Regions from separate parts of the Aliivibrio logei genome, predicted to be linked through region 1. Evidence: predicted binding sites of a transcription regulator. Region 1 holds the regulator's gene; each other region holds the start of a gene.
The links. Region 1 encodes PurR, which represses purine synthesis genes. Its sites were predicted from a motif close to TNANGNAAACGTTTNCNTNA; they were not measured.

Region 1 (7,681 bases):
TTTTTTTTATGGTTATTAGGATGGTTCTTATTACATTCTATTCATATATTGTAATAATGCCAATTCTCAATTGATATTTCTGTATATTATTTGATTCAGAACAAATCTTGTCGCGTATTAATCTTTGCTAATATCTTTATACACCCTGTTAATGATAGGTGCTATTCCTTTTCACACTTATGCCGTACAATTATTTAGTCAATTTTTTGGAGCTTATTTTACATGAACGAACTAAATGCATTTAATGAACAACGTGCTGAAATTTATTGGTGGTTATCTAGCCTATTTGCACACGAGCTAACTAAAGAGCAATTAGAGCAGTATAACAGTTTTGAGATTCGTACCTTTTTAACGAACCTTTCTGAAACTCCAGAGCTAACCGACTCTATTTCTTCAATTGTAACAAAATTGAATGAATTACAAACACGCGAAGATGCACAGCTTGAACTATCGGCTGACTTCTGTGAAGCGTTCTTAGGCTCTGATAAGAACAGTGCGCTTCCTTATGCTTCAATGTATTTAGATAAATCACGCCTTCTTAATGCGAAACCGGCACAAGATATGCGTGATTTATTAGAAAAATACAACATCACTCAAAAAGCTGAATTCAATGAACCTGCAGATCACATTGCTATTGAGTTAGATTTCTTAGGCAATCTAATTGTCATGACGAATCAGCAAACAACGGAACCAGAATTCGAGCAATTCATGGCCGCACAACTGCAATTTATTAACGAGCAGTTATTATCTTGGGCGCCACGTTTTAACCAACTTTGTTCTGAACGAGATACATTTGGCTTCTATGCTGCCGTTACTCACTTCCTTGTTACGTTCTTAGAATTGGATGTAAAATTCCTAGCGGGCGAATAACAAAAGCATGTACAACTGGTAAGATAAGTTAACAATAGTGTGATATATATCAAAACGACTATTAAAATTTATTAAATCAGCAATTGTTTGCGCTACGCTTTATAGATAAAATGTGAACGCAAACGATAAAATTTGAATATCAATGAAAACCGCATTTATCGCGGTTTTTTTCATTTATACCACCTAGATTATTCTCTAATCTACTATTGGTAATATACTCACAGGGCCTATTTACCTTCCAACAATCTTTATTAAAAAATAAAGAGAGACTTTGACACTATTGTTGGAACATAAATAGCCCCTTAATAAATTAAGGCTTTTAATATGGCTACCATTAAAGACGTTGCGAAACTTGCTTCTGTTTCGACAACCACCGTTTCTCATGTAATTAACAAAACTCGATTTGTTGCAGAAGCAACTCAAAAACGAGTATGGGAAGCCGTTGAAGAACTAAACTATGCACCGAGTGCCGTTGCTCGTAGTTTAAAGTGCAACACAACTCGAACTATCGGCATGCTAGTTACCCAGTCTTTTAATCCATTTTTTGCCGAAATGATGCACGGTGTTGAGAACTACTGTTACAAGCAAGGTTACACATTATTTATGTGTAATACCGAAGGTGATCTAGATAAACAAAAGCACTACCTTCGTATGCTGGCAGAAAAACGTGTCGATGGCTTATTAGTTATGTGTTCTGATCTAAATGAACAGTTATTAGCACAACTTGAAAAAAACACAGAATTACCAATGGTAATCATGGACTGGGGTCCAGATAGCCCTCATACCGACAAAATTATTGATAATTCTGAAGAAGGTGGTTATTTAGCAACAAAACACCTGATTGAAAATGGACACACAAAAATTGGCTGTGTTACCGGTCAGCTTGATAAAGCAACCTGTAAAGAACGAATTCATGGTTTCTACAGAGCTTTATCTGAAGCAAATTTAACGTCAAATCCAGATTGGATATTTGAAGGTGATTTTGAGTGTTCTTCTGCCTCTAAATCTGTTGAAAAAATGCTACAGATGGAAGATAAACCAACTGCATTATTTTGTTTTAACGACATTATGGCATTAGCGGCTATCAGCAAAATTCAACAAACTGGCTTACGTGTACCTGAAGATATCTCAATCATTGGTTACGATAACATTGAACTTTCTGCATATTTCTCTCCACCATTGACGACGATTCACCAACCTAAACGTCGCGTTGGTAAGACCGCCGTTGAAATATTGTTGGAACGAATCAAAGATAAGCACCATGAAAGACGCATTTTTGAAATGCATCCAGAAGTGGTAACTCGGAAAAGTGTCCATAAACTGTAACAATGAGTGATGCATTAATCATAAATATGCAAGTGAAAAAATATTTATTTATTTAAAACTTGAACTGGCATAACAGAAAATCATCCTTATTTTCTGAACCAATGTCACATAACTTACAAGTGGACAACATTTCATTTTATTGATTACTATATCATCTTAACTGTCACGAACAGGGCAAACTGTGCGAAAGCTCAGGACGCAAAGCTTCCGGCCTACGTATTTATATAAGGTAGCGGGGTTGCCGATGGCAGGTATTTATATCTACACATTGTTAATTTTTACTTAGAAATAACAATGTGTGGTTTTGAACTTGCTACTATTTCCTCGGGCTCAGTTGTTTAGTGACATAGACTTACTAACCGAGAATTATTGCAATGGATAAACCAATACTAAAAGATTCACTTCGATTACTTTCCTCTCTAGGGAAAATCACTTCACGCTCCATGTTTGGCGGCTTTGGTGTTTTTATTGATGACACAATGTTTGCACTTGTTGTTCAGGACAGACTGCATTTGCGAGCAAGCGATAACACTATTAATTTATTTAAAGACCAAGGTTTTGAACCTTACGTTTATAAAAAACGTGGTTTCCCCGTGGTAACTAAATATTTTGCTATTTCACCTGAATGTTGGGATGAACCTGATTCAATCCTAATTCAAGCTGTTGTTGCTTTAGATGTTGCTAAAAAAGACAAAGAAAAACAAAAAACAGCAGGTCCCTCTCGAATTAAGGATTTACCCAATCTAAGATTAGCGACAGAGAGAATGCTGAAAAAAGCAGGAATAACGACCGTAAAAGAACTAATGGAGACGGGATCTGTAAACGCTTATAAAGCGATTCAACAGACTCATTCAAGTTCTGTTAGTGACGAATTACTGTGGTCGCTTGAAGGAGCGATTAAAGGTACTCACTGGTCTGTTATCTCTACTGATATTAGAAATGAATTAAGAAAACAACTTTAAATACATTTTCCTACATTTATTTTACATTCGCCCTACTCTTATGTTGTCTTTACCTGTATAAATTAAAGACAACATAAGGCTAGGAAATGAATTATGAATAAAAAATTACTCTTATTAATCACTCTTCTTACAGCCTTTGCTGTTATCTTTTTTAACTTTGGTCATCTATTTACTCTAGAGCAGGCTAAGGCATACCATCAAGCCCTTCAAAGTGACATCCAAGAAAACCTTTTCTTTTATAGCACCCTTTATTTCTTTGGTTACATTACCGTCACTGCATTATCAATACCAGGCGCCGCAGTAGTCACATTGCTTGGTGCGGCCTTATTTGGTTTTTGGTGGAGCTTATTATTGGTTTCTTTTGCCAGTTCCATTGGTGCTACTATTGCCTTCCTAAGCAGCCGTTATTTATTAAGAGAATGGGTTGATCGTAAATTTGGGGACAAATTAATTTCCATCAATCAAGGTATTGAAAAAGATGGCGCTTTTTACTTACTGACTCTTCGTTTAATTCCTATATTTCCATTCTTTCTTATTAATTTAGTCATGGGATTAACAAAACTAACCGCCGCTCGGTTTTACTTATTTAGTCAATTAGGCATGCTGCCCGGAACCATGGTATTTTTAAATGCCGGAACTCAATTAGCTGAAATAACCTCACTATCAGGGTTAATATCACCAAATATACTCGGCTCTCTTGCTCTTCTTGGTTTATTTCCAATCGTTGCAAAATTTATTATTAGTTATGTTCAGAAAAAACGCACCTCTTAAAATTGCGAATAAGAGATAGACATTATTCTATCTCTTATTCCTTCTCTCACTGATTACCTGCAGGATTCATTTTACGTTCATGTTTAATAATTTATACTGCCTGTAGTTTAATTTTTAGAGTGCGTATTTATGTTTACTCGTCAGCCATTAGCTATACTTATATTTAGCCTCTCAATGTGTTTATCGCCATTGAGCTTTGCTCAAGATCATGCAATTCCCGCAGTTCAAGATATTACCCTCCCTCTCAATACAACCATTGAGTTTGATGAAGACCGTGATGAAATTATCATGGCTGTAGAACAAGGCCTTATTAAGCCTTTCTCTGCTCTTTATCAGACAGTAAACCAAGACCTTTATGGCAGAATCATAAAAGTTGAGTTAGAAGAAGACGATGATGAATGGACTTATGAACTAAAACTTATCTACGAAAATCAGATCATAAAAGTTGAATACAACGCGTCTTCTCTTCAAATGCTAGAGCTTAAAGGCCGTCATCTACAAAAGGTTATAAAATAATAATATGAAAATTTTAGTTGTTGAAGATGACCAACGTTTAGGTCAACAAATTATTGACGCTCTCGAAGCAAACAACTGGACACCAGAGCTTTCTCAAGATGGTATTGATGCATTATACCGTGCAACGTCAGAATCTTGGGATGCCATTGTTCTCGATCTAGGTTTACCTAAATTGGATGGGTTGACGGTACTTAAAGGCTTAAGAGATGAATCAGTCAATATTCCTGTCATTATTTTAAGTGCTCGTGATACGTTAACTCAACGCATTGATGGCCTTAATGCAGGGGCTGACGATTACTTAACGAAACCCTTTGAATTACCAGAGTTAATCGCCCGCTTACGCGTTCAACTTCGTCGCGCTTCAGGCAGTGCCTCTTCAGTATTAAAAATCGGTAATTTAAGCTTAGATACGTGTTCTTCTAAAATTGTTTGGTGTGGTGAAACTATCGAATTAACCGCATTAGAATATAAAGTTGTTGCTTACTTTATGCATAACAAAGAAAAAGTCATTTCTCGAACGGAATTAGTCGAACATATCTACAAACAAGATTTTGATCGCGATTCAAATACTATTGAAGTGTTTATTGGACGAATTCGAAGAAAATTATCGCCTTCCGTAATAAAAACAGTGCGTGGACTTGGGTACCAACTTAATGCCGAATAACAAAAGTAACTTCAAGCATTTAAGTTTAAAAAATCGCTTATTGTTAACGACTACCTTATGGTTAAGCCTGATGCTTGTCAGTGCTGGATTATTGATCCCTTATTTAATAAATGACTACTTAACCACAGATATAAAAAAGACACTCAGTCATTCAATGGATGAAATCATTGCGAATTTAGAAGTCGACAGTAACGGAAAATTAGTTCAGTCCGGTCAATTATCTGATCCTCGATTTAAGCGTCCCTACAGTGGACTCTATTGGTATGCCGAAAGTAAAAAGCAAACCTTACGATCTCGCTCTTTATGGGACAGTTCCTTACAAGAAAAAAAACACCATTACCTTGGACCTAATAATGAAGAACTGATCACGATTAAAAAATCAATTTCTTTATTTGATGTAAAAGGCCCGGTCTCCATCATTGTTGGCATTGATAAAGCCCCACTGTCTTCAACCATTGAGCAGGTAATGCAACGAATATGGCTATTATTAAGCCTCTTATTTATTGGCGTATTTACCTTAATCAGTTTTCAGGTAAAATGGTCTTTAAAGCCTTTATCTAAGCTGCAAACCGAGTTGCAAAAACTTCGTGATGGAGAACAAAACGCTTTAAAGCAATATTACCCTAACGAGATCCAACCACTCGTGACTGATCTCAATGCACTCGTTTTCCACTATCAAGAATTATTAGATCGTGCTCGTCATCATGCAGGAAATCTTTCTCATGCTTTAAAAACACCATTGTCCATTTTAAAAAATGAAACAGAAACACTGCCAGAAGAAAAAAAGAAACACTTTGAGCCCGCGTTATATGACTTACAACATCATATTGATTACCACTTAAATCGAGCACGTATGGCTGGCTCAAAACACATTCTATCAGCCAATAGCTCTCCCTCTAAGCGTATTGATAGCATGTCTATTGCCTTTGATAAACTGTACAGCCAACACTCTATTCTCGTTATTAACGAAATAGACTACGATCTTTTAGTCAATGTTGAACAAACGGATTTAGATGAAATTTTAGGAAACCTACTTGAAAACGGGTACAAATGGGCGACATCAATTATTCGTATCACGGCTAATATTGTGGATGATTTTGTTGAAATAAATATTGAAGATGATGGCCTTGGTATTCCCGAAAATAAATTCAAAGAAGTACTAAAAAGAGGTATACGACTGGATGAATCGGTAAAAGGGACAGGACTCGGTCTTAATATCGTACAAGAAGTCATTCATAGTTATCGCGGAAAACTCAACATTTCGAGATCACATTTAGGCGGTGCTAAAATTACGATTTACCTTCCATTATTTAAACAAAATTAATATATCGAGTATCAACAACGCTAAACCACTACCAAAATTAAAACTCTGGTCTGTATCTTGCTTTACAAAAGTATAATGTCAATTTATCTAATACGTTACTAACAAATAACACTATTAAATTTAATGAGCATCAGATACTCTTGCATTTACATCAAACAGAACAACAGACGATTAATTTTTGGCAGTCCAATGAAAAAAAATACCATCAGTAAAAAATGGCTATACTTCCCGATAATTAGCATGGTTATTTCTATGTTTATTGGGCTTTTCGTTTTTAATTCAACACTTTCGGATTGGCTAGAAAAGAAAGTTGAAGGGGGATTATCAAATGAAATCACAAGAACCATCAAAGAAATTAATGAAGACCAAATCTCTTTTGATGATCCTGTTCAGCTCGATATCTATTTCAAAACACAAGTTGAAGTAGCAAAAGAAGACCACATTACTCTAATAAAAGAAGACGGTACTCCAATTGCGGATAGCGATATTTCTTTAGCCTCAGTGTTAGCACTTGAAAACCATTTAAATCGACAAGAAGTTATTGATGCCAAAGATGGTTCGTACGGCACAACGACTCGTTTTAGTACCTCTCGCTTTAAAAATTTACTCTATTCAGCGAAATCATTTGAATACCAAGGACAAACTTACATTCTTCGCGCGGCAACACCATTAACTCGAATAGATGCCATGGTTGAAGAGTTAATGAATATTCTCATTGTTTTGATGGGAATTAACATTGTATTGGTTATTGGCTCTTCTTTGTTAAGTAACAAACTGATTCATCAACAAGTTAAGAATGAGCAAGACCAACAAGAAGAACGCATCGAACAGAGCACGCAAGAAATTGAATTGCTTCATCGCCTTGCCAACATGCTTGCTGCTTGTAATTCAATTACTGAAGCTCAAATGGTGGTTGAAGATATTCTTCCTCGTATTTTAGGCGACGTAAATGGCGTTGTTTCGCTCATCCGCTCATCACGCAATCAATTATTAGTTAAATTGGATTGGGGTGGCTCATGGCCAGGAAGTAAAACCTATGCTCCTGAAGAGTGCTGGGCATTACGAAAAGGCAAATTCCACCTGGCTAATGATAAATACACCACACTTCCTTGTTCACATATGGCGGCCACCGGTACAGATCAAACCCTATGTATCCCATTGATTGCTCATGGTAATACAATAGGAATGATGCATCTTTATCTTGGTCCAAATAAAGACATTGAAGAAAAAACTCAAAAACTGGCATTT
Region 2 (7,681 bases), on a different contig from region 1:
ATCACTGGGATAATACAGTTAGTAGTACAAGACCCATTAGAGACAACTCTATGCTCAGGAAGCAATGTGTCATGATTAACACCGTAAATGATAGTGTTATCTAAATCTGCGCTTCCTGGGTGTGAAAATAAAACCTTTTTAGCACCCGCATCAATGTGCCTCTCGCCATCCGCTTTAGATCCATAAACACCAGTACAATCCAGCACTAAATCTACTTGCAATGATTGCCATGGCAAAAGAGAAATATCGGCTTGATGCACAATACGAATTCGATCTTGAGAGCCATTAGGTAAATCAATATAAAGATATTCTTGATCATGGGTGACTTTATGCAGAAAACGTCCATGAGTTGAATCGTATTGAAGAAGGTGCGCCATTCCTTCTGGTTGTGATAATTCATTCACAGCCACGATTTCAATTTGATCACGCTTACCACTTTCATACAAAGCACGTAATACACTACGACCAATTCGACCAAATCCATTTATCGCCACTCTTAACATAATTCCATTCACTCAGATTTATTTGTCCTCTATTGTACTCTTTTCACTTTTTTCTTAAAGGATCAAAAAAGCGAAGCCACCTTTCGATAACTTCGCTTTTTATTCAATCACTCGCTTTTATTAAGCGAATAACTCTTGATTAAGCTAAAAGCTCTTTTGCTGTTTTCACTGCATTTTCAGTAGTGAAACCAAACATTTTGAATAGCTCATCAGCAGGTGCTGATTCACCAAACGTTGTCATACCGATGATCTTGCCACCGAAACCAACATACTTATACCAGAAGTCAGCAATACCCGCTTCAATAGCAACACGTTTTGTTACTGCTGATGGAAGTACTGATTCACGGTAGGCTTCATCTTGCTTATCAAATGCATCTGTTGCTGGCATTGATACAACACGTACCGCTTTCCCTTCCGCTGTAAGTTGAGCCGCAGCTTCAACTGCAAGTTCAACTTCTGAACCAGTAGCGATAAAGATAAGCTCAGGTTGACCTTCACAATCCTTCAGGATGTAACCACCCTTTGCGATATTAGCGACTTGCTCTGCATCACGATCTTGTTGTGCAAGGTTTTGACGAGAGAAGATCAGAGCCGTAGGACCATCACGACGTTCAATCGCTAGTTTCCAAGCAACTGCAGATTCAACTTGGTCACATGGACGCCATGTGCTCATGTTCGGAGTTAAACGCAGTGAAGCGATTTGCTCAACCGGTTGGTGAGTTGGACCATCTTCACCTAGACCGATTGAATCGTGTGTGTACACTTGGATGTTCTGAATTTTCATCAGTGCAGCCATACGCATTGCGTTACGCGCGTATTCCATGAACATTAGGAACGTTGCGCCATAGGGTACGAAACCACCGTGCAGAGCGATACCGTTCATGATTGCTGTCATCGCAAATTCACGTACACCGTAGTGAATGTAGTTACCAGAGAAATCATCAGCGGTTAATGATTTAGAGCCAGACCACATCGTCAAGTTAGACGGTGCAAGGTCAGCAGAGCCGCCCATGAATTCAGGTAACATTGCACCAAACGCTTCTAGTGCATTTTGCGATGCTTTACGTGATGCGATGTTTGCAGGATTAGCTTGAAGATCAGCAATGATTGCCGATGTTTTTTCTTCCCACTCAGCAGGTAAACCACCGTTGATACGACGCTTATATTCAGCAGCGAGTTCAGGGTGTGCAGCAGCGTAGGCATCAAATTTAGCATCCCAAGACGCTTCTTTTGCTGCACCAGCTTCTTTTGCATCCCACTCAGCAGCGACGTCTGTTGGAATTTCAAATGCGCCGAACTCCCAACCTAATGCTTTCTTAGTTGCTGCAATTTCATCAGCACCTAGTGGAGCACCATGACAGTCGTGTGTGCCTTGCTTGTTTGGAGAACCGAAGCCAATCACTGTTTTAGTACAGATCAACGTAGGACGAGGATCCGCTTTTGCTGCAATGATTGCTGCATTGATTGCGTCAGCATCGTGACCATCAACCGCAGGAATTACATGCCAACCGTACGCTTCAAAACGCTTAGGAGTATCGTCAGAGAACCAACCTTCAACTTCACCATCGATAGAGATACCGTTGTCATCCCAGAAAGCAACAAGCTTACCAAGACCTAATGTACCCGCTAAAGAACATGCTTCGTGAGAGATACCTTCCATTAGACAGCCATCGCCCATGAATACGTATGTATTGTGGTCAACGATGTCGTGGCCTTCACGGTTAAACTGTGCAGCTAATGCTTTTTCAGCCATTGCCATACCAACGCCATTAGTGATGCCTTGGCCTAATGGACCCGTTGTTGTTTCAATACCTGGTGCATAGCCGTACTCAGGGTGACCTGGAGTTTTAGAATGCAATTGACGGAAGTTCTTTAAGTCTTCGATAGACAGGTTATAACCTGAAAGATGAAGCAGAGAATAAATCAGCATAGAGCCGTGGCCGTTAGAAAGAATGAAACGGTCGCGATCAGCCCACTCTGGATTCTGTGGGTTGTGATTTAGGTGACTACGCCATAATACTTCAGCGATGTCTGCCATGCCCATTGGTGCACCTGGGTGACCAGAATTTGCTTGTTGTACACCGTCCATGCTTAAAGCGCGGATTGCATTTGCTAAATGTTTACGTGAAGACATGCCTGCTCCTGAGAATTCGAAGGACTATATATTTATTGAGCTAGTTAACTCTTGATTAGTTACCCATATTTATGGATTAACTTAAATTTGCAGCGCCGTATTGTCGCAAAGCCTAATAGTGACTGCAAACGTTTACTTAGCAAATAAAGCGCTTTTTTTCACGATTTTGACAGAAAACCTTGTTTCTGTAGATAAATCCAATTGCAGAACGCAAACGATTGGTTATGTCTTATATTTATTTTCTTACCCCAAATGAGTTGTAATTAATCAAATTTTCTCTATTATGGCCGTCTAGATGGAAGAACACCTACACTGTTAAACGTATAGACTTATATATACTGTGGGTATTTTCTAAAAATTTATTACCTATAGAAGTGGAGCTCATCATGGCTAAACACCTATTTACCTCTGAATCAGTATCAGAAGGTCATCCAGATAAAATTGCCGATCAAATTTCAGATGCCGTACTTGATGCGATCTTAGAACAAGATCCCAAAGCACGTGTTGCTTGTGAAACGTACGTAAAAACTGGCATGGTTATGGTCGGTGGTGAAGTAACAACTTCTGCATGGGTTGATATCGAAGAAATCACTCGTGAAACCGTTCGTGAAATTGGCTATGTTCATTCTGACATGGGCTTTGATGCTAACTCTTGTGCTGTATTAAACACAATTGGTAAGCAATCTCCTGATATCAACCAAGGTGTTGATAAAGAAGATCCAAAAGAACAAGGCGCTGGCGACCAAGGCATCATGTTTGGTTACGCAACGAACGAAACACCAATTTTAATGCCTGCACCGATTACTTACGCACACCTTCTTGTTAAACAACAAGCAGAAGTACGTAAAAGCGGAAAATTGGATTTCCTACGCCCAGATGCAAAATCTCAAGTTACTTTTCAATACGACCAAGGAAAAATTGTTGGTATTGATGCTGTTGTACTTTCAACTCAACACAGTGATTCAGTAACGACTGCGGATCTTCGTGAAGCAGTAATGGAAGAAATCATCAAGCCAGTACTTCCTCAAGAATGGTTAAATAAAGAAACAAAATTCTTTATTAACCCAACAGGTCGTTTTGTTATCGGTGGCCCAATGGGTGACTGTGGTCTTACTGGTCGTAAAATCATCGTAGATACTTACGGCGGCGCAGCTCGTCATGGTGGCGGTGCATTCTCTGGTAAAGATCCATCAAAAGTTGACCGTTCAGCAGCATACGCAGCACGTTATGTAGCGAAAAACATCGTTGCAGCTGGCATGGCTGACCGTTGTGAAATCCAACTTTCATACGCTATCGGTGTAGCTGATCCAACATCTATCATGATTGAAACATTTGGTACTGAAAAAGTATCTCACGACATCATCATTGAATCGGTTCGTCAGCACTTTGACTTACGTCCATATGGCCTACAAGAAATGCTTAACCTTCTTCAACCAATCTACAAGAAGACGGCAGCATACGGTCACTTCGGTCGTGAAGAATTCCCTTGGGAAGCGACTGATAAAGCAGACATCCTTCGTGATTTCGCTGGTATTAAGTAATTCAAGACTTAAAAACTCTTTAAAAAAGGAAGCTTCGGCTTCCTTTTTTGTTTTCTAGCCCCATATACTCTTTATAGTTAAAAGCGTTAATGTGATATTCAAGATAAAGAGATTCAATGACCCCACTTCAACAAGCATCCGTAGCCAAAGCGCAACAGTGCATTCAACAGGCATCCACTTTTTTTAATCGCCCTTTTTCCTTACCCGCGATTAATTTTATTCAACGTGGAAAAATAGCAGGTACAGCACGACTTCAAGGTTGGGAAATTCGTATTAACCCTATTCTCTTAGAAGAAAATCAGCACACCTTTGTGAATGAAGTGATCCCTCATGAAATTGCCCATTTAATTACGTTTAAACTGTATGGTCGAGTAAAACCACATGGTAAAGAGTGGCAAGGTATAATGAATCAAGTCTTCAATTTACCAGCCCGAACTACGCACAGTTTTAGCGTTGAATCAGTAAAAGGAAAAACCTTCCCGTATCGCTGTAAATGCACAACACATGAATTAACGGTCCGTCGCCACAACCGAGTCCAACGAAAAGAAACTCAATACCTTTGTCGACAATGCCAGTCACCATTAAAGATGGTCAAAAAATAGCCTTTACTATCATTAACTTCTATTACTCAATTTATCTATAAAGAGCTTTAACAATAAGCTACTCTTACTGCATTAATACAATAATCAGTAGTGTACTTTATGAAATTAATTCGCTTAGTTATCAGTCTTATTGCTATCAGTTTCACTGTTAATGTAATGGCAGCACCTCCTTCTTCTTTCTCAAAAGCAAAAAAAGAAGCCGTCAAAATCTATCTTGATTACCCAACCTCCTTTTATTGTGGCTGTGACATTACGTGGAAAAATAAAAAGAAAGGGATCCCTGAATTAGAAAGCTGCGGATACCAAGTCCGTAAACAAGAAAAACGAGCCAGTCGTATTGAGTGGGAGCACGTTGTTCCAGCATGGCAATTTGGTCATCAACGTCAATGTTGGCAAAAGGGTGGTCGTAAAAATTGCACTAGAAACGACAAGCAATTCAAATCAATGGAAGCCGACTTACATAATCTAGTGCCTGCGATTGGTGAAGTAAACGGGGACCGATCCAATTTCCGATTCTCACAATGGAATGGAAGCAAAGGCGCTTTCTATGGCCAATGTGCTTTTAAAGTCGACTTCAAAGGCCGTGTTGCCGAGCCACCAGCACAATCTCGTGGTGCCATTGCCCGAACGTATCTTTATATGAATAACGAATATAAATTTAACTTATCAAAAGCACAGCGACAACTTATGGAAGCATGGAACAAACAGTATCCAGTATCAACTTGGGAATGTACTCGTGATGAGCGTATAGCAAAAATCCAAGGCAATCATAATCAATTTGTTTATAAAGCATGCCGTAAATAGAGGTTGAAAAAGCACGTATTACCCCCCATCCTTAACCATAAGATAGATAAAGAAAAGTAGACCATGAGAATACCTAGAATCCACCATCCTGAAACCCTTCCATCACAAGGGAAAGTAAATTTAAGTGATGATGCAGCCAACCACGTTGGACGCGTTATGCGAATGAAAGAAGGTGAAGCTGTATTATTATTTGATGGCAGCGGCGCTGAATTCCCTGCAACCATTACCTCTGCATCAAAGAAAAGTGTTGAAGTGGAGATCAATGAACGCATAGAGCGTAGTATTGAATCACCATTGAATTTACATTTAGGGCAAGTTGTTTCTCGTGGTGATAAAATGGAATTCACCATTCAAAAATCGGTAGAACTCGGTGTTAATGTCATTACTCCTCTGATTTCAGATCGTTGTGGCGTAAAACTCAATAAAGAACGATTTGAGAAGAAACTCGAACAATGGCAAAAAATTGCAATCGCCGCTTGTGAACAATGTGGACGTAATACTATTCCTGAAATTCGTCCAATTATGTCATTAGAAGAATGGTGTGCTGAAGAATATGAAGGACTCAAATTAAACCTTCATCCAAGAGCCAAATATTCGATTAACACCCTACCAGAACCTGTTACTAATGTTCGTTTGTTGATTGGTCCAGAAGGCGGTTTGTCGTCTGAAGAAATTACCATGACAGAACAATATCAATTTGAAGAAACGTTGCTTGGTCCTCGGGTTTTAAGAACCGAAACCGCAGCACTTACTGCAATTACAGCCTTACAAGTTCGTTTTGGCGATCTTGGCTAACTGGAGAAACACAATGATCAAACTCGGTATCGTAATGGATCCTATTTCATCCATTAACATTAAAAAAGACTCTAGCTTTGCCATGATGCTTGAAGCTCAAAAACGCGGCTGGGAAATCCATTACATGGAAATGGCCGATCTTCACCTAGACCAAGGTAAAGCGGTTGCCGATACTAAAGTTGTTGAACTAAAAGAAGATCCTACTGGTTGGTACGAATTCAAATCAGAGCAGACGATTGATCTTGCTGAACTTGATGCAGTCTTAATGCGTAAAGATCCTCCGTTTGATACAGAATACATTTACGCGACCTACATTTTAGAGCGTGCTGAAATTCAAGGTGCTCTGATTGTAAACAAACCACAAAGCTTACGTGATTGTAATGAAAAACTGTTTACCGCTTGGTTCCCAGAACTGACACCAACAACGCTAGTTACTCGTAAATCAGACAAAATTAAAGCGTTCCGCGAAAAACACGGCGACATTATTCTTAAGCCGCTTGATGGTATGGGTGGTGCATCAATTTTCCGTGTGAAAGCAGGCGATCCAAACGTGTCGGTTATCATCGAAACACTCACTAACCACGAACAAAACTATTGCATGGCACAGACGTTTGTTCCTGATATTAGTAATGGTGATAAACGTATTCTAGTAGTTGATGGTGAACCAATGCCTTATTGCTTGGCACGTATCCCTGCAAAAGGCGAAACTCGTGGTAATTTAGCCGCTGGTGGTACCGGTGAAGCTAGACCACTCAGTGAAACCGATTGGGCCATTGCAAATGCGGTTGCTCCGACCCTAAAAGAAAAAGGACTTATTTTTGTTGGCCTTGATGTTATAGGCGACAAATTAACCGAAATTAACGTTACCAGTCCTACGTGTATTAAAGAGATCGAAGCCGCTTTTGATATCTCAATTACAGGAAAATTAATGGATGCAATAGAGCGTCGCATTAATGAGAAGTCAGCTTAAGTAAAATCACCTAAGCTAAAGATAAGCAGTGGGAAATCCCCCACTGTTTTTATCATACGATTTTAGGAGGCATTATGGATTTAAAAAACCATTTTCTGGTTGCTATGCCAAGTATGAATGATCCCGTTTTTACACGGAGTGTGATCTATATTTGTGAGCACGATTCCGATGGTACAATGGGGTTACGCATAAACCAACCAGTGCAAATTTCACTGAAAGGCATGCTTGACCAAATCAAACTGGATAATCCTTCCCCTATTATCTTCCCTCAAACGCTATCTCAACCGGTACTAAATGGCGGTCCAGTATCTGATGATCGTGGATTTGTTCTT
Region 3 (7,681 bases), on a different contig from region 1:
CATATGAATTCATCATTACGTAGCTATAAATCAACCTTTCCTACTATTGGCTTACGCTCTTATATAGATTCATCAAGTATTTTAATTGGAGATATCAATATTGGTGATGATTGCAGTGTTTGGCCTTTAGTTGTAGCTCGAGGTGATGTGAATTCAATAGTAATAGGACAACGAACCAATATCCAAGATGGTTCCATCTTACATGTCACACATAAAAATCCAGAAAACCCGAAAGGAGCCCCATTACTTATTGGAGATGACGTAACTATTGGTCACAAAGTTATGCTTCATGGGTGTGAAATAAAGGATCGTGTTCTTGTTGGTATGGGAAGCATCATTTTAGATAATGCTATTATTGAATCGGATGTCATGATTGGAGCTGGTAGCTTAATTCCACCCAATAAAATATTAAAGAGTGGCTACCTTTATATAGGTAGCCCGGTAAAACAAGTAAGATCGTTATCAACTGATGAAATTGGCTTTCTAAAAAAATCAGCGATGAATTACGTTTCATTTAAAAATAGTTATATAAAAGAGGAAGCTATTTAATCTCAACTTCCCCAGAAGCATTGAACTCTTCATCTTCAATCAATGCTTCTGCATGTTCCTCTATATCAAAACGATATTCCTCAAAAATACGCAAAGCATCAAGCTCATTTGTTATTGTTTCTCCACTTTCTGACGCAAGCCATGAAACAAAGACAAGACATGGTATTAAATTACCCATTTGTTGAGCATATAAAATAATACATTGCTTTTCAGGGTTCCATTGTTGCCCATCAGAAAAGAGAATTGATTGATTCATTACATACCTTCTAAATTTTTGCGAAGTTCTCGTAGTATTTGTTTGCTGCTAGGACGTAATCCTCTCCATACAGTAAAGCTTTCCGCAGCTTGCCCAACTAACATTCCTAATCCATCATAAGCTTGGTATACATCATTATCTAATGCCCATTGATTAAAGACCGTTTTACCTTTGCCATACATCATGTCATAGCTGATACTGCCTTTAGAAAAAATCACTGGACTAATATTAGGTAACTCTCCAGATAAACTGGCAGACGTTGAATTAATTATCACATCAAACGATCGTGTCACGTCACTCATGCAAACCGCCTCTACAGCACCATACGCTGAAAATATTTCAGCTAGTGCTTCTGCTTTTTCATAAGTGCGATTAACTACGGTAATAGAAGAGGGGTTTTGTTTTAATAAGGGAAGAAGTACACCTCGTGCTGCCCCTCCTGCTCCAATTAATAAGATACGCTTATCTTGAAGTGGTACCTGATATTGCAGTAAGTCTTGAACTAATCCTTCACCGTCCGTGTTATCACCCAGAATAATTCCATCATCCAGCTTTTTTAGCGTATTAACCGCACCAGCCAATTTTGCTCTATCTGTTAATTGATCGGCAAATTGAAATGCTTCTTCTTTAAAGGGTACGGTAATATTACAGCCTTTACCCCCATTAGAAAAAAAATGAGTTACCGAATTAAGAAAGCCATCCACTGGAGCCTCAATAGCAACATATTCCAAAGGTTGTATTGTTTGACGAGCGAATAATGTATGAATAAAAGGAGATTTGCTTTGCTTAATGGGATGACCAAAGACTGCATACTTATCCATGAGTGATTCCTTTCAATGATTAAAGTTAAACTGAACCAACCTTACCTGAAAGAAATAGTAGATGCATTAGCCTTGGCGTAATGTCTCTCCAGTTTTTGCATCACGGATTTCTGTTGGTTGAGTTCGGTTGCCAATTTCGCCTTGAAAAACCACCACGCCTAAATCACCTAGCTGCTCTTCAACTTCTAAAACCGTTCGGCAAGGTTCATAACCTGAAAGATTTGCACTAGTTGACGTAATCGGCTTCCCAAACGCAGAACAAATAGCTTTAACTTGAGGGTGATCTGAGACTCTAACGGCAATACTATCAAACTGGCCAGTCACTAAAGGTAACGTGTTCTTATTAACAGGGACAATCCAAGTTACAGGACCCGGCCAAGTGAATTTAATTCTATTAATTTGATCATTATTTAATTGCGCTAAATCAATATAAGGAAGCAATTGCTCAATAGAGGCCGCAATTAAAATCAACCCTTTTTCTCGCGGGCGTTGTTTCACTTTTAATAATTGATGGAGGGCAAATTCATTATCCGGATCACAGCCAACACCAAAAACCCCCTCCGTAGGATAGGCAATTACATCACCGTTATTTAAGGCTTTTACGACTTGATCTAGATTCTTCACTCTTGCACCATTATTAACTCTATTAATCGCTCTATTCTATTCATAAGACGAAATCAAACAACCGCTTTCCATTTTTCAATTGTGAATAATCGTTAATAACTTGTACTTTTCCTGACGCAAACGTTTTCCTTCCTATTAAATAACCGTATAATGCTGCCAACTTTTTATATATTGCCATTATCTTTATCCAAGGAGTTCACAATGAAAGTCGGTATTATCATGGGTTCGAAATCAGATTGGCCAACAATGAAACTAGCCGCTGAAATGCTTGAGCGTTTTAATGTTCCTTACGAAACCAAAGTGGTCTCTGCTCATAGAACTCCACAATTACTTGCTGATTATGCAACTCAAGCAAAAGATCGCGGTATCAAAGTTATTATTGCAGGTGCTGGTGGTGCAGCTCACCTCCCAGGCATGGCAGCTGCATTTACGAGTATTCCTGTTTTAGGCGTCCCTGTTCAATCAAAAGCATTAAAAGGGATAGACTCTCTACTTTCTATCGTTCAAATGCCAAAGGGGATCGCTGTAGGTACACTCGCGATTGGTGAGGCTGGCGCTGCAAATGCAGGTATCCTCGCAGCTCAAATCATTGGTACATCAAATGAAGCAGTAATGGCAGCAGTAGAAGCTTTCCGTAAAGAACAAACAGATACTGTCTTAGCAAATCCAGATCCATCAGAGGATTAATGATGAAAGTTCTTGTACTCGGTTCTGGTCAACTCGCTCGCATGATGTCTTTAGCGAGTGCTCCACTAAATATCGACATTATCGCTTATGATGTGAACAACAACAAAATTGTACACCCATTAACGCAACAGGTCATGGATACGACTTTAGAGCAAACAATTAATAGCGTAGATGTTATTACCGCAGAATTTGAACACATTCCTTACGACATCTTAGATATTTGCAGTCAAAGTGGTAAGTTTCAGCCAACCCCCGAAGCCATTAAAGCTGGCGGCGATCGTCGTATTGAGAAAACACTACTTGATAATGCCAATGTGGCCAATGCAACACACCATATAATTACAACTAAGCAAGACTTCTTAGACTCAATTAGTAGCGTAGGTCTTCCTATGGTGTTAAAAAGTGCTCTAGGTGGGTACGACGGAAAAGGGCAATGGCGCTTAAAGGAAGCTTCTCAAATTGATCATATTTGGGAAGAAATGAATGAACTAATTCAGAGCACACCAAATCAAGCCATCGTTGCTGAGCAATTTATTCCGTTTAATCGCGAAGTTTCTTTAATTGGTGCCCGTAATAAGAATGGCGATATAGTGACATACCCATTAACAGAGAACGTTCATGTTAATGGTGTATTAGCGTTATCTACCGCATTAGAAGGAACAAGCTTATTACAGCAACAAGCTGATGACATGTTCTCTGCAATCGTGAATGAACTTGATTATATTGGCGTACTTGCTATTGAGTTTTTTGATGTAGATGGTCAACTGCTTGTTAATGAAATTGCACCTAGAGTACATAACTCTGGCCATTGGACCCAACAGGGAACCGATGTATGTCAATTTGAAATGCATATTCGTGCAGTATGTGATTTACCATTAGTCGGAGCAGAATTGATTCGTTCAACCGCCATGATTAATATCTTAGGTGAAGACTCCTTACCGAAAAAACTCCTCACTATGCCTCATTGCCATATTCACTGGTATGGCAAAGAAAAACGTGTTGGTAGGAAGATGGGACATATAAATGTATGTGCATCATCACCAGAGGCTTTAGAAAAAGAATTAATGGCACTCTCTGAATTATTAGATAAAAACGCATTTCAAGTATTATCAAAATAAACAGATACACCTCAATAGAATAGAGCATTCATCAATGCTCTATTTTTTTATATCTTGTACCACACTGCACTTTTTATCTGCACAAACCAATTTTAAACCTGTTGCCATTTCTTTTCTTAGCAACAACTCAAAACCACATTGCTGACATATGCCTTTTTCTGGCGCAAAATTAACAACAAAACGACAAACAGGATAAGCATCACAAGCATAGAAAGTCTTACCAAAACGAGACTGTTTCTCATGCAAAGATCCAGAATGACAACTAGGGCAAGCCAATAGCTCTTTAGGTTCTTCTTTTTTCTGTTCTAACGATTCAATATGAGAACACTCTGGGTATGAAGAACACCCTATAAACATTCCATATCGGCCTTGTCGTAAAACAAGTTCACTGTCACATTCAGGGCAGGGAATACCAAGCTCTTTAACTACATGACCGTCATTACTTTTAAGAGGGCGAATATAATCGCACTCAGGGTAATTACCACAACCTAAAAACGGACCACGCTTACCATAACGAATGGCAAGTTCACCACTGCATTGTGGGCAAGATTCATGATCTAATGCATGTTCATGCGCTTGAAACAGTTGCTTGTTTATTTTACCTGACATTCATTAACCTTAATGAGTCATACCTGTATCTGAAGTATAAAGTAACTCTTCCATCTGGGTATACGCACTTTCTTGTCCTGGTACATTAAATAGCACCATTAAGATAACCCACTTCAGATCATCAAGAGAAAGATCTTCCGTTTCTAACGTCATGACTTGTTCAATGACCATTTCACGAGTTTCACACGTTAATACTTTAATTTGCTCAAGGAACAATAAGAACCCACGGCAAACCGTATCAATACCATCAATTTCTTGCTGAGTATAAATTCGCATGGCCGTCGACGTACTCTTAGCAATATGCTCATGAGAGTCAGTTTCTTGTAAATGAGCAAGGTCTTCTAACCAATCAAGCGCTTTATATATCGCCTCTTGGTGAAACCCTGCTTTTAGTAATTCGTCTTCTAGTTTTTCTTGATCTACTGTTAATTCGATATCGCTATGGATATACGTTTCAAATAGATACATCAGAACATCCATCATGATTAGCCCCTCCGCTTTTTAATGTAACCCCCTGGGACTGCAGTGATGAAACCTTGCAACTCTAATTCAAGTAATTGCATCATGATTTCATATACAGGCGTCTGACATCGCTCTGCTATTATATCAACAGGCGTCGCCTCTATGCCTACGGTAGCGAACACTTTGGGAAATGGCAATTGTTCTGTGACAACTTCTTGCTCAAAAAGCGAAGGTTGATGAGAGATTGCACAATAGGTTAATGCTCCGATCTCTTCAAAAATGTCTTCCGGTGACGAAACCAGCTTTGCACCGGCTTTAATTAAAGAATTAGAACCTTGAGCTGTAGGGTTATGTATTGATCCCGGTAAAGCAAACACCTCTCGCCCTTGCTCATTCGCATACCTTGCAGTAATCAAAGAACCAGAACGTTCAGCCGCTTCCACAACGAGTACCCCGGTAGATAACCCACTAATAATGCGATTTCGACGAGGAAAATTGTCCGCTCGTGGGGGAGAATCTGGCCTAAACTCAGAAACTAAAGCCCCATTATGAATCACACGATCAGCCAGCGTTCTGTGTTTTGCTGGATATACCTTGTTTAACCCTGAACCAAGTACTGCAATAGTTTGTCCTTTCGCTTCAATCGCCCCATGATGGGCGTATCCATCAACCCCAAGAGCTAAACCACTAGTAACGACATAATTATGCTGCACAATGGAAGCCGCAAATTGCTTCGCACATTCTAAACCTTCTAGGCTAGCATTACGGCTACCGACAATAGCCACTTGAGGTTCAGATAGCGCCAAAACATCACCTTTAACAAATAATACTGGCGGCGGGGCGCTTATTTCAGATAATAACTTCGGATAGCGAGGATCAGATAACGTTAAAATGGTATTAAGAGAATCTCCATCTTCCCACAATAAGCATTTATCTACTTCTTCATGATTCACAGCCTGGATGTAAGCAATTTGCGCACAAGAAAGCCCTATCGATTGCAATTTATCCTTATCGTACTTTACAATATTTTCAACAGAATCAATGGCAAGTAGGCGAGACATTACCTTCCCACCAATTCGAGGACAAAAGCACAGAGTTAACCATGCAGATAAGTGTTTATCTGAGTTAAACATCAATCCCTCTATTTTGTCTGTGGTGAGGTCACAATCATTCGCTTATGAATAGGCGTTTCACTGCGAGTTATTAACGCTAAACTAAATGATTCATAAGGACGAATCACTATCAGCTCTCCAACCACCGTTTCTGGTAACTGAATACTCTTTTTATTGTTTTCGTCATCATAATGATATTCACCTTTATCTCCTTTTACTGCGTACCCTTTTTCTTTTAATGCGAACATACTTCCTTGTTGTAACCCGTCATTTGTCCCTTTATCTATCACCGCCACTTGATTAACCGCCAAATAGTCTCCGCCATCAATAGAACCCAATAATGAAGCCTTACTATTTGTTGGTGCGGGCAACGGATAAAACGTAGTGGTTAGTGATAAGTTACTCTTACCGTCTAACGGTAAAACAATGTCATTTATCGTGATTTCTTGTTGTTGTTTAAGGACTCTCAATCCACTAAATTCTTCCGTGCTGTCTACCAATTCTGCAGTACCTATCGATTTCAGTGCGTACGCTTTTTCTTTATTATCTCTACGTTTAAATTCATTAATTACGCGATAAATACCCCATTCCTTATGTGAAAGTTCACCATCAACATAAATTCGCTCATTTGAACTAAGAAACTTACGTCCGTCACTCGTACCCAACACTCGATAAGCCGCTCGATAATTAACATCATCAATTAAACGATCTGATTTTAAATAGGGGACAACTAAACTAGGCGCTAACGTCGGAACCGCTTCTTTTTCTATGATCCGAGTTTTGGGTGATAATTTTTGCAACGGCTTAAGACTTAAAACAGGGTTTCCGTTATGCCAACTTAAGCTCAACTTATCTCCGGGATAAATTAAATGAGGATTATTGATACCAGGGTTAATTTTCCATAGCTTTGGCCAAAACCAAGGGTTATCAAGAAAGAGAGCGGATATATCCCATAACGTATCCCCTTTTTCTACGGTATACGTGTCAGGGTAATCCTTTTTTAACATCAACTTATCTTCGTTAGAAAAAGACAGTGGAGATAGCGTTATAGTGGTGAATAGTGAGGTTAATATCAGCATTTTTTTAAACATGGTCCGCTTTCCTTGTCAGACATTCGAACCGATGCTGTCATTTGCTTAATAAAATGTCTAGAATTGGAGCTATTAGGTTTATGCCGTTTTCGGCGCAGTTCAATATTTAGAGTAATTATGGCCGTATTAGAAGTATTAACGTTCCCGGACGACCGTCTACGCACCGTAGCAAAACCGGTAAAAACAGTAACACCTGAAATCCAAACATTCATCGATGACATGATTGAAACCATGTATGACGAAGAAGGCATTGGCCTTGCTGCAACGCAAGTCGATTTCCATCAACGTATCGTGGTTATCGATGTATCAGAGACACGCGATGAACCAATGGTATTAATCAATCCTGTTATTA
Region 4 (7,681 bases), on a different contig from region 1:
TCTCAAAAAGTGGTTATAAACTTAGTATAGGAATTACTTTCCAATAATACTCATTACAGCGGCTTTAAAATCGTTATTTTCAACTGAAAACAGATGTTTTATTTGGTGATCATCACCGCTTGTCATCACTGTTTTTGCGTGTGAAAAAGTAACGAACCCTTCGTGTCCATGATAATTACCTTTACCTGACTCCCCTATCCCACCAAAAGGCGCGTCATCGACCGCTAAATGGAATACACAATCATTAATACACATACCACCAGAGTGAACCGTGGTTTTAATTCGATTCTGTAACGCTTCATCAAATGACATCAAGTACAACGCCAACGGACGTGGCTTATTTAAAATAATATTAATCGCATCATCTATATGTTGGTAAGTCAAAATAGGCAGTAATGGCCCGAAGATCTCTTCCTTCATAATTGTTGATTCTAAACTTGGATTAATTACTAAGTGAGTCACTAAGCGATGTTGAGGCTCGTCAATGCTGTCACTGTGACACGCTTCGATTCGTGTGTTCGCCGTAATTTCTTCATTCAATAGCCCATTAATGCGCTCAAACTGACGTTGATTAGCAATTGAGGTTAAATTTTCCGAATGTACACCACGAGCAAATAAGGTTTGATACTGTTTTTTGTATTCAGTAATGAAGGCTTCTTTTTTATCTTCAGGCAGTAATACGTAATCTGGTGCAACGCACACTTGACCGTTATTCAAACTTTTTCCATAAATTATGCGCTCTACGGCTAATTCCATAGAAACATCGTCCGCAATAATCACTGGTGATTTACCTCCTAACTCTAAAGTCACAGGAGTTAAGTTATCTGATGCTGCTTTCATCACTAAACGTCCAACTTGGGTAGAGCCAGTAAACAATAAATGATCAAACGCTAATCCCGTAAAGTGTGCAGAGATACCCGCTTCACCTTCAATCACGTTCACTTCGTCTTTCTCAAACACGGTGCTTAATAGTGTTGAAAGTACGTGGTTGGTATTTGGCGTGAACTCACTCATCTTTATCATTGCTCGGTTACCGGCTGCAATGGCTGAGATTAATGGGCCAACCGATAACATGATAGGAAAGTTCCACGGAGTCACAATGCCAACAACACCCATTGGTTGATAGATCACTTCCACACTTGAAGACGACAATAATGGCCCTGCGTTTCTGACTGAAGGCGCCATCCATTCAACCAAATGACTGATGGTGTGATCAATATTTCCAATACAAGGCAGTAAATCTGCAATCAACGTATCTTGCTCACTGCGCTGACCATAATCACGATTCATTGACTCACAAATCTGGTCGCAATGATCGATCAAAGCCACTCTTAGCTTAGTTAGTTTTTCGATTCGTTGTTCAAGCGAAGGCATTGGGCTCTGAGAAAATGCCGCCTTCATTGTTGTCAATGAATGTTCCATACCTTCAATCATCGTTTCGTTATTCATAAGTCACCTCGTTATTGGATTGACTACAGAATACATAATACAAACCAGTCGGTCTAGCGTTTATTTGTCAGCGTATTGTTAATCGTTATGACTCATTATTTTTCTATCTCAGTCTGGATTTCACTTTTTTATACACTAGGCTTTATATGAAGAACAAAAAATAGCCTAAAAACAAGGATGTGAAAATGACCAGAATTCATGCACTTTCTACCAGTTTACTTGCTCTCTCTTTTGTTGGTACTTCTGCTATTGCAGAGGAAATGAATACAGAAAAATCCGGATGGGAACACAGTGTCGAGATCTATGCGCTTGCACTCAATATTCGAGGCGACAGTACGATTGGTAACCTTTCAACAGACGTTGATGTTGATCCTAAATTCATCATGGATCATATCGATATGGGGGCGATGCTTAGACTTGAAGGAATTTATAATAACCAATGGGGTTATTACATTGATTACAGTTACATGAACTTAAGCGCGAGTACCGATTCTGTGCTTAACAAAAATCGAGAATTACTTAAAGGCAAGGCTGAAATACGACAAGGGGTACTAGAAGCCAAAGGATTTAAACGTTATCAATACGATTTTGGCTCTATTGATTATATGTTTGGTGTACGTTGGTGGGATAACGACATTGATGCCAAGTTATATACCAGCGGTGGAAAACTTGGCACGAGTAAAAGCATAAATGAGGATTGGGTGGATTACTTAATCGGTGCTCGTTGGATAACCGACATTACCGAACAATGGCAATTTCACGCCAGTATTGATGCTGGGTTAAGTGGCGATACCAGCTTCACAAGTTCCGTATTAACTGGGGTGCGATATGAAATGAACGAATGGTCAGATTTAAACATGGCGTATAAATCCACTTGGGTTGATTATGATAATGAAGGCACATTCACTTATAACACCGCGTCTCAAGGTTTCCTTGTTGGTGTTGGATTGTATTTCTAAAGTCTCTACCCTACCTCTTAATAACGCCAAGACGAGCTAAAAAAAGAGGCACTCAATTGAGCGCCTCTGTTCTATTCTATGTGCTGCTGCGTGTTTCTATAAAGAAAGAATCACACCTGCAATCGCGGCACTCATTAAGTTCGCTAATACACCCGCAGTGATTGCTCGGAAACCCATTTTAGCAATGAACGAACGACGCTCTGGCACTAGACTTCCCAAACCACCAATCAAAATAGCCATGGTTGAAATGTTTGCAAAACCGCACAAGGCAAAAGTCACGATAGCCACTGAATGATCACTTAATTGATCTTTCACTTCCATCAATTGGATGAAGGCAACAAATTCATTCACGACGATCTTATTACCAATTAATGAACCCGCAAGGATCGCTTCGTTCCACGGCACACCAAGTAAGAAAGCCACAGGAGCAAATACATAGCCAAGGATCAATTCAAAGCTCAGATTAAACCCGAATAAATCGCCCACGTGACCTAATAAGCCATTTAGCAATGCAATCACACTCACGAACGCTAATAACGTTGTACCAACAGCGACTGCAATACGTAAACCAGACATTGCACCATCAGCCAACGCTTCAAATACATTGGTTGCGTGATCGATTTCTACCGATGTAATTTCATCGTCATTATTCTCTTCGTCACCCGGTGGCACCATCATTTTTGCCATCAATAAACCGGCAGGTGCCGACATGAATGCCGCAGAGATAAGGAAGTTAAGATCAACACCAAGTGATGCATAGCCAACCATTGTACCGCCTGCCACTGACGCCAAACCACAGGTCATTACAGCGAAGAACTGAGAATCACTCATGTGCTTCAAGTAAGGTTTAACGACAAGTGGTGCCTCAACCATACTTACAAAGATGTTAGCAGTCGCAGCAAGTGATTCTGCACGTCCTGTACCCAATAAGCGTTGTAAGCCACCCCCAATAAAGTTGATTACTTTAGGCATGATACCAAGATGGTAAAGCGCAGAAATAAGGGCAGAGAAGAAGATGATAATACCAAGAACATTAACGGCAAATACAAAGCCGACTTTACCCGTAGCTAAACCACCAAACAAAAAGGCAATGCCCTCTTGTCCATATTCAATAACGCCCGAAACGCCTGCGGTTACTGAGTTTAAAACTTCTTTACCTGCTGGAACGTAAAGTACCAACAGAGCAAATAAAATTTGTAGACCAAACGCCAAAGAAACGGTTCTCAAAGGGATATTACGGCGATCAGTCGAACATAGGTAAGCAAATAGTAAAATGGCAAAAATACCAAGAAAAGATGTCATGATAGAAACCTGTGCTATCGAAAATGAGCCTGCATTCTAATGCGCAAAGGTTTGCGTGCAAGTCGGGTTTGCTAACGCTCTGTTAATGAGACTTAGATCACGCTTTGTGTGATTTTATTAACTCGTTGATTTATAAAATAAGAAGGGAATATATAACGGGTATTGTTGCCATATGGAAAAGATATTTATTTCAAGGCTGATAATAGATTTAAGTCATTGATTAAAAAGGCATCATTGCACTGTATTTAATTTAATCAATGACAATATTGAACGCGTCATACTTTGATTATAACTTAACCCGTTTCATTAACGCTTTGTCCCAATATGGCTGTTGACCAATGTGCTCACGTAAGAAATCAATCACGGCACTTATCTTTCTTGGCAGGTGCTTACGGCTTGGATAAACCGCATAAATTGGCATTTTTTGACTCGCTTTCCAATCAGGTAATAGCTGAATCAATTTGCCATCATTAAACTCATTGGTCAGTAAGTAACTGGCTAAATACGCCACGCCCCACCCTGAAATAGCGGCATCTCTCACCGCTTCAGCTAAATCGACACGGTAATTTCCAGAGACTTTGACACACAGTGTTTCATTGCCTTTGCTGAAATCCCAATTGCTGTAATCACGATAACGACTTTGATACGTTAAACAATTATGCTCTGTTAAATCTTCAGGGTGATGAGGGACGGCTTTATCGATCAAATAATCAGGTGAAGCTGCCAGTACAAAATGCGAATCCGCTAATCGCTGCGCAACGTAACCTTCTGGTAAGTCTTCAAAATTAGTCACCCACAAATCCAAGCCCTCTTTAAGCATGTCTGCACGATGATCGAACAAACGAACTTCAACCTGAAGATCTGGATATTGATGACGTAATTTATCTATCGCAGGGATAATGTGCATAGTACCAAAAGACTGTGATAACCCTAAACGCAAGATGCCCGCGACATCATCACGTTCATTATCCATAATGGCACTGGCTTCGGTCATCGCACTGTACATCTTTTCACAATACAAATAGAACTGTTGCCCTGCATCAGTCAGTGTTAACGAGCGTGTCGTGCGCTGTACTAACTTAACGTTAAGTTCTGCTTCTAATATTCCCAGCTGTTTACTCACATGAGAGGTAGATACGCCCATTTGTTTTGCGGCAGCAGTAAAGCTACCCGCTTTGGCTAGGGCGTAAAATATCACCATTTGGCTGGCACGATCATGCATCTCTCTTGTCCTTTATTTCAAAGGGAATACGGGCGGCGGATAATAACACTTACTCGAGTAGTTAAAATAAATGATAGCAAAAATACTGCATTTAAAATGATTAGACTTAAATTAGAGGGGCTTTTAAACACATTCTAATTCTTTTCAAATGTTGCCGTACTTTTAATCATGAGTGATAAAAGCTCCGTCGATTCAGATTTATTCATCGATCCTTGCATGATGGTTTGGCGACTTTGATTTAAACGAGCTTTTAATTCTTCCATTTCCTTTTGAATCGTACTTGCTGATTTAGCTGCTGAATTTGTCATAATAATACCTATAAACTTCTCATTAAGTTCATGCATTATCATGTGAACTTTTGATACACTCTAGTTGGTTATTATCTGAATAATAGATGGTTGAGTATGTTTAATCTCCAGCAACTTGAAACTCTTGTACTTTGTGTCGAATGCGGTTCATTCTCTGCGGCTGCTCGAAAATTGGGAAAAGCACAATCAGCCGTCAGTACAGCTATCGCAAACCTAGAAATAGATGCAGGAATTGAGATCTTTGATCGTTCCACTCGTATACCCACATTAACGCCACACGGTAAGCGTTTATATCTTCAATCTCTTAATTTACTCTCGCAAGCGAAAGACATTGAAACGATGATTCATTCTTTCAGCGCAGGCGTAGAAGATACCTTAACCATCGCGATTAATGAGCTATTATTAACGCCAGCCTTTTATAAAGTAATTAATGAGTTTTATCAGCGTTTTCCACACACAGAATTACACATTAATACCGTTGAAAACCAAGAGATAAGCGAACAAGTGTCAAAAGGAAAAGCATCAATTGGGTTCATGTTGTCCGGAGATATTCTTCCAAAAGACGTTGAGTTAGGCTTAGTCGGTTATTTACCTGTTACTATTGCAGCGGCACATAACCATCCTTTACATTCTCAAAAATCGATTCAATTACAAGAGTTGAAATCGTTTCGTCAAATACTCTTTACTAATATGCATAGCCCTTGGAATACGCACTTCTCATCATCCGTCACCACCACCAATAATTTAAGCTCGTTACAATCATTATTACAGTTAGACCATTACTGGGGCTTTATTCCAAACCACATAATTCAGAATAATATCTCTTTAAAAATAGTCAATGTTGATTCAGAAGAGAAAAATTGGTTATTGCACATCGATCGTGTCGTGAGGAAAAACAAAAACGCTGGGCAAGCACACGCATGGCTTTATCAGCGTTCTGTTACGATGTTTGAAATATAAGCATCACGAATATGAATCACTTTTCTGTAAAATATTCTAACAAGATCTGATGCCACTCTGTGGTTTCACGAATTTGTAATAAAGCCCGGTTGATTTCTTCTTCGTATTCACTGTTTTCAATCAACACTAGGCCATAATTTTGTTTTTCTAACTGATAAGGAAGTACGACTAACTCGTTAAATAATTGCTTATTTTTACCTTGTTTTATCATGTACCGTAATACCGCATCATCCGCCACAATAGCATCAACCTGATCATTCTCTAATGCCAATAATAACTCATCCATGGTTTGATAATTTTCATGAGCAATACTGTGATCAGCCAACAATAGTGATGCCGTTGTGGCTTGCTTTGTTCCTGTTCTGAGCTTAGATAAATCATTCACGTTTTTCACATCAAATCTTAATTGTTCTAATGTGAGTGAACTGGTCAAAATAGCGGTGATACTGGCAATAAATACTGTGGAGAACATGGCGATCAATACCGTCATCACTCGTGCTGATAAGGTTTTAAATTCAAAGTAATTAAACGGCCCTTTTGTGATGAATAAAACCCCTAAGATCAACGCTTCCGCCAAGCGACCTTTCTTGGTTGGCATTGAATATAATTTGTCATTATTTTTTCGTTCTAACAAATAAAAGAACCCACCGACACTAATCGCCACAGTGAAAAAAATACCTATCGCTTTCCATAAGGTCGGGTTAGTGACAATGCTAATAAACGTATCGAAATAGCTACGGCTTTTCACCGCAATAGCCAGATGCGTTTCGTAGAAAGAATGAGAAAAATCGACCCGTGCCTCACGATCAGGCGTGATAGAGATACACGATATCCCAACGTCAATGTCGCCTTTTTCTGAGGCTAACAGCAAATCATCAAGTTCGTAGTTCTGTAAGGTATAAGTCGCGCCCATGATCTCAGCAATACGTTCCCACAACGTCATGCTTAGACCTTCAAACTCTTGACCTTTGTCGTGAAAGATAAACGGTGGGCAATGATATGTCCCTACTTTAAGCTCGGTATTCGCTTGGCTTTTTTCTATTCCTCCAATCATCGCCGCCACGAAAATAACCATTGAAATAACACAATGACGGAAACCCCTTTTCTCATCAAACATACCACTCTCCCATGTATCCTCAAAAACGCCCTACTGAATTGATTCTCTTATTAAAAGGTAGCAGTTGAATGGTGATTATTCGACTTATAGATCTCAATATTCAGCAATAGATACAAAAATCCCCTTTGATTCTGATAACCAAAGAGGATTCTAATTAAGATACGTTTTTTAATGATAAAAGACTAACTCTGGCTCACCCGCCCTCTGCCTTTCCATTGAATCACAATCAAACCCAGCATAATAATAATGCCGAGAAAACCGACACCAAAAGGATTAAGCATAACTAACGGGATGGTAAAAAAGGCCAATAACCTTTCAACTGCGGTTAGTGGACGTAATAAATACCCTTCAATAAAGATAGCAA

Region 2: a site for PurR is predicted at 2,844-2,863, ahead of metK (methionine adenosyltransferase). Genes of this name have one in related genera too.
Region 3: a site for PurR is predicted at 2,363-2,382, ahead of purE (5-(carboxyamino)imidazole ribonucleotide mutase). Genes of this name have one in related genera too.
Region 4: a site for PurR is predicted at 3,750-3,769, ahead of A6E04_RS07040 (NupC/NupG family nucleoside CNT transporter). Genes of this name have one in related genera too.

Annotation. Positions count from the first base shown of each region.
Region 1 covers NZ_MAJU01000029.1:161,343-169,023, reverse strand. Annotated here, with positions in the region: gene torD (molecular chaperone TorD) at 223-870, shown strand; gene purR (HTH-type transcriptional repressor PurR) at 1,195-2,196, shown strand; cyclic di-GMP riboswitch class I at 2,360-2,442, shown strand; gene A6E04_RS18835 (TfoX/Sxy family DNA transformation protein) at 2,571-3,158, shown strand; gene A6E04_RS18830 (TVP38/TMEM64 family protein) at 3,252-3,929, shown strand; gene A6E04_RS18825 (PepSY domain-containing protein) at 4,059-4,445, shown strand; gene A6E04_RS18820 (response regulator transcription factor) at 4,450-5,109, shown strand; gene A6E04_RS18815 (ATP-binding protein) at 5,099-6,433, shown strand; gene A6E04_RS18810 (sensor domain-containing diguanylate cyclase) at 6,623-7,681, shown strand, end outside.
Region 2 covers NZ_MAJU01000013.1:107,047-114,727, reverse strand. Annotated here, with positions in the region: gene epd (erythrose-4-phosphate dehydrogenase) at 1-503, opposite strand, end outside; gene tkt (transketolase) at 643-2,637, opposite strand; gene metK (methionine adenosyltransferase) at 3,024-4,178, shown strand; gene A6E04_RS13685 (SprT family zinc-dependent metalloprotease) at 4,295-4,780, shown strand; gene A6E04_RS13680 (endonuclease) at 4,880-5,584, shown strand; gene rsmE (16S rRNA (uracil(1498)-N(3))-methyltransferase) at 5,648-6,379, shown strand; gene gshB (glutathione synthase) at 6,393-7,349, shown strand; gene A6E04_RS13665 (YqgE/AlgH family protein) at 7,424-7,681, shown strand, end outside.
Region 3 covers NZ_MAJU01000024.1:272,502-280,182, reverse strand. Annotated here, with positions in the region: gene A6E04_RS16915 (gamma carbonic anhydrase family protein) at 4-549, shown strand; gene A6E04_RS16910 (DUF1488 family protein) at 542-805, opposite strand; gene aroE (shikimate dehydrogenase) at 805-1,626, opposite strand; gene tsaC (L-threonylcarbamoyladenylate synthase type 1 TsaC) at 1,693-2,250, opposite strand; gene purE (5-(carboxyamino)imidazole ribonucleotide mutase) at 2,452-2,937, shown strand; gene A6E04_RS16890 (5-(carboxyamino)imidazole ribonucleotide synthase) at 2,940-4,055, shown strand; gene A6E04_RS16885 (DNA topoisomerase family protein) at 4,095-4,664, opposite strand; gene A6E04_RS16880 (DUF494 family protein) at 4,674-5,147, opposite strand; gene dprA (DNA-processing protein DprA) at 5,150-6,259, opposite strand; gene A6E04_RS16870 (LysM peptidoglycan-binding domain-containing protein) at 6,268-7,329, opposite strand; gene def (peptide deformylase) at 7,447-7,681, shown strand, end outside.
Region 4 covers NZ_MAJU01000008.1:635,145-642,825, forward strand. Annotated here, with positions in the region: gene A6E04_RS07030 (coniferyl aldehyde dehydrogenase) at 34-1,449, opposite strand; gene A6E04_RS07035 (hypothetical protein) at 1,635-2,408, shown strand; gene A6E04_RS07040 (NupC/NupG family nucleoside CNT transporter) at 2,505-3,710, opposite strand; gene A6E04_RS07045 (LysR family transcriptional regulator) at 3,997-4,932, opposite strand; gene A6E04_RS21285 (hypothetical protein) at 5,067-5,240, opposite strand; gene A6E04_RS07055 (LysR family transcriptional regulator) at 5,337-6,200, shown strand; gene A6E04_RS07060 (transporter substrate-binding domain-containing protein) at 6,217-7,317, opposite strand; gene A6E04_RS07065 (TRAP transporter permease) at 7,500-7,681, opposite strand, start outside.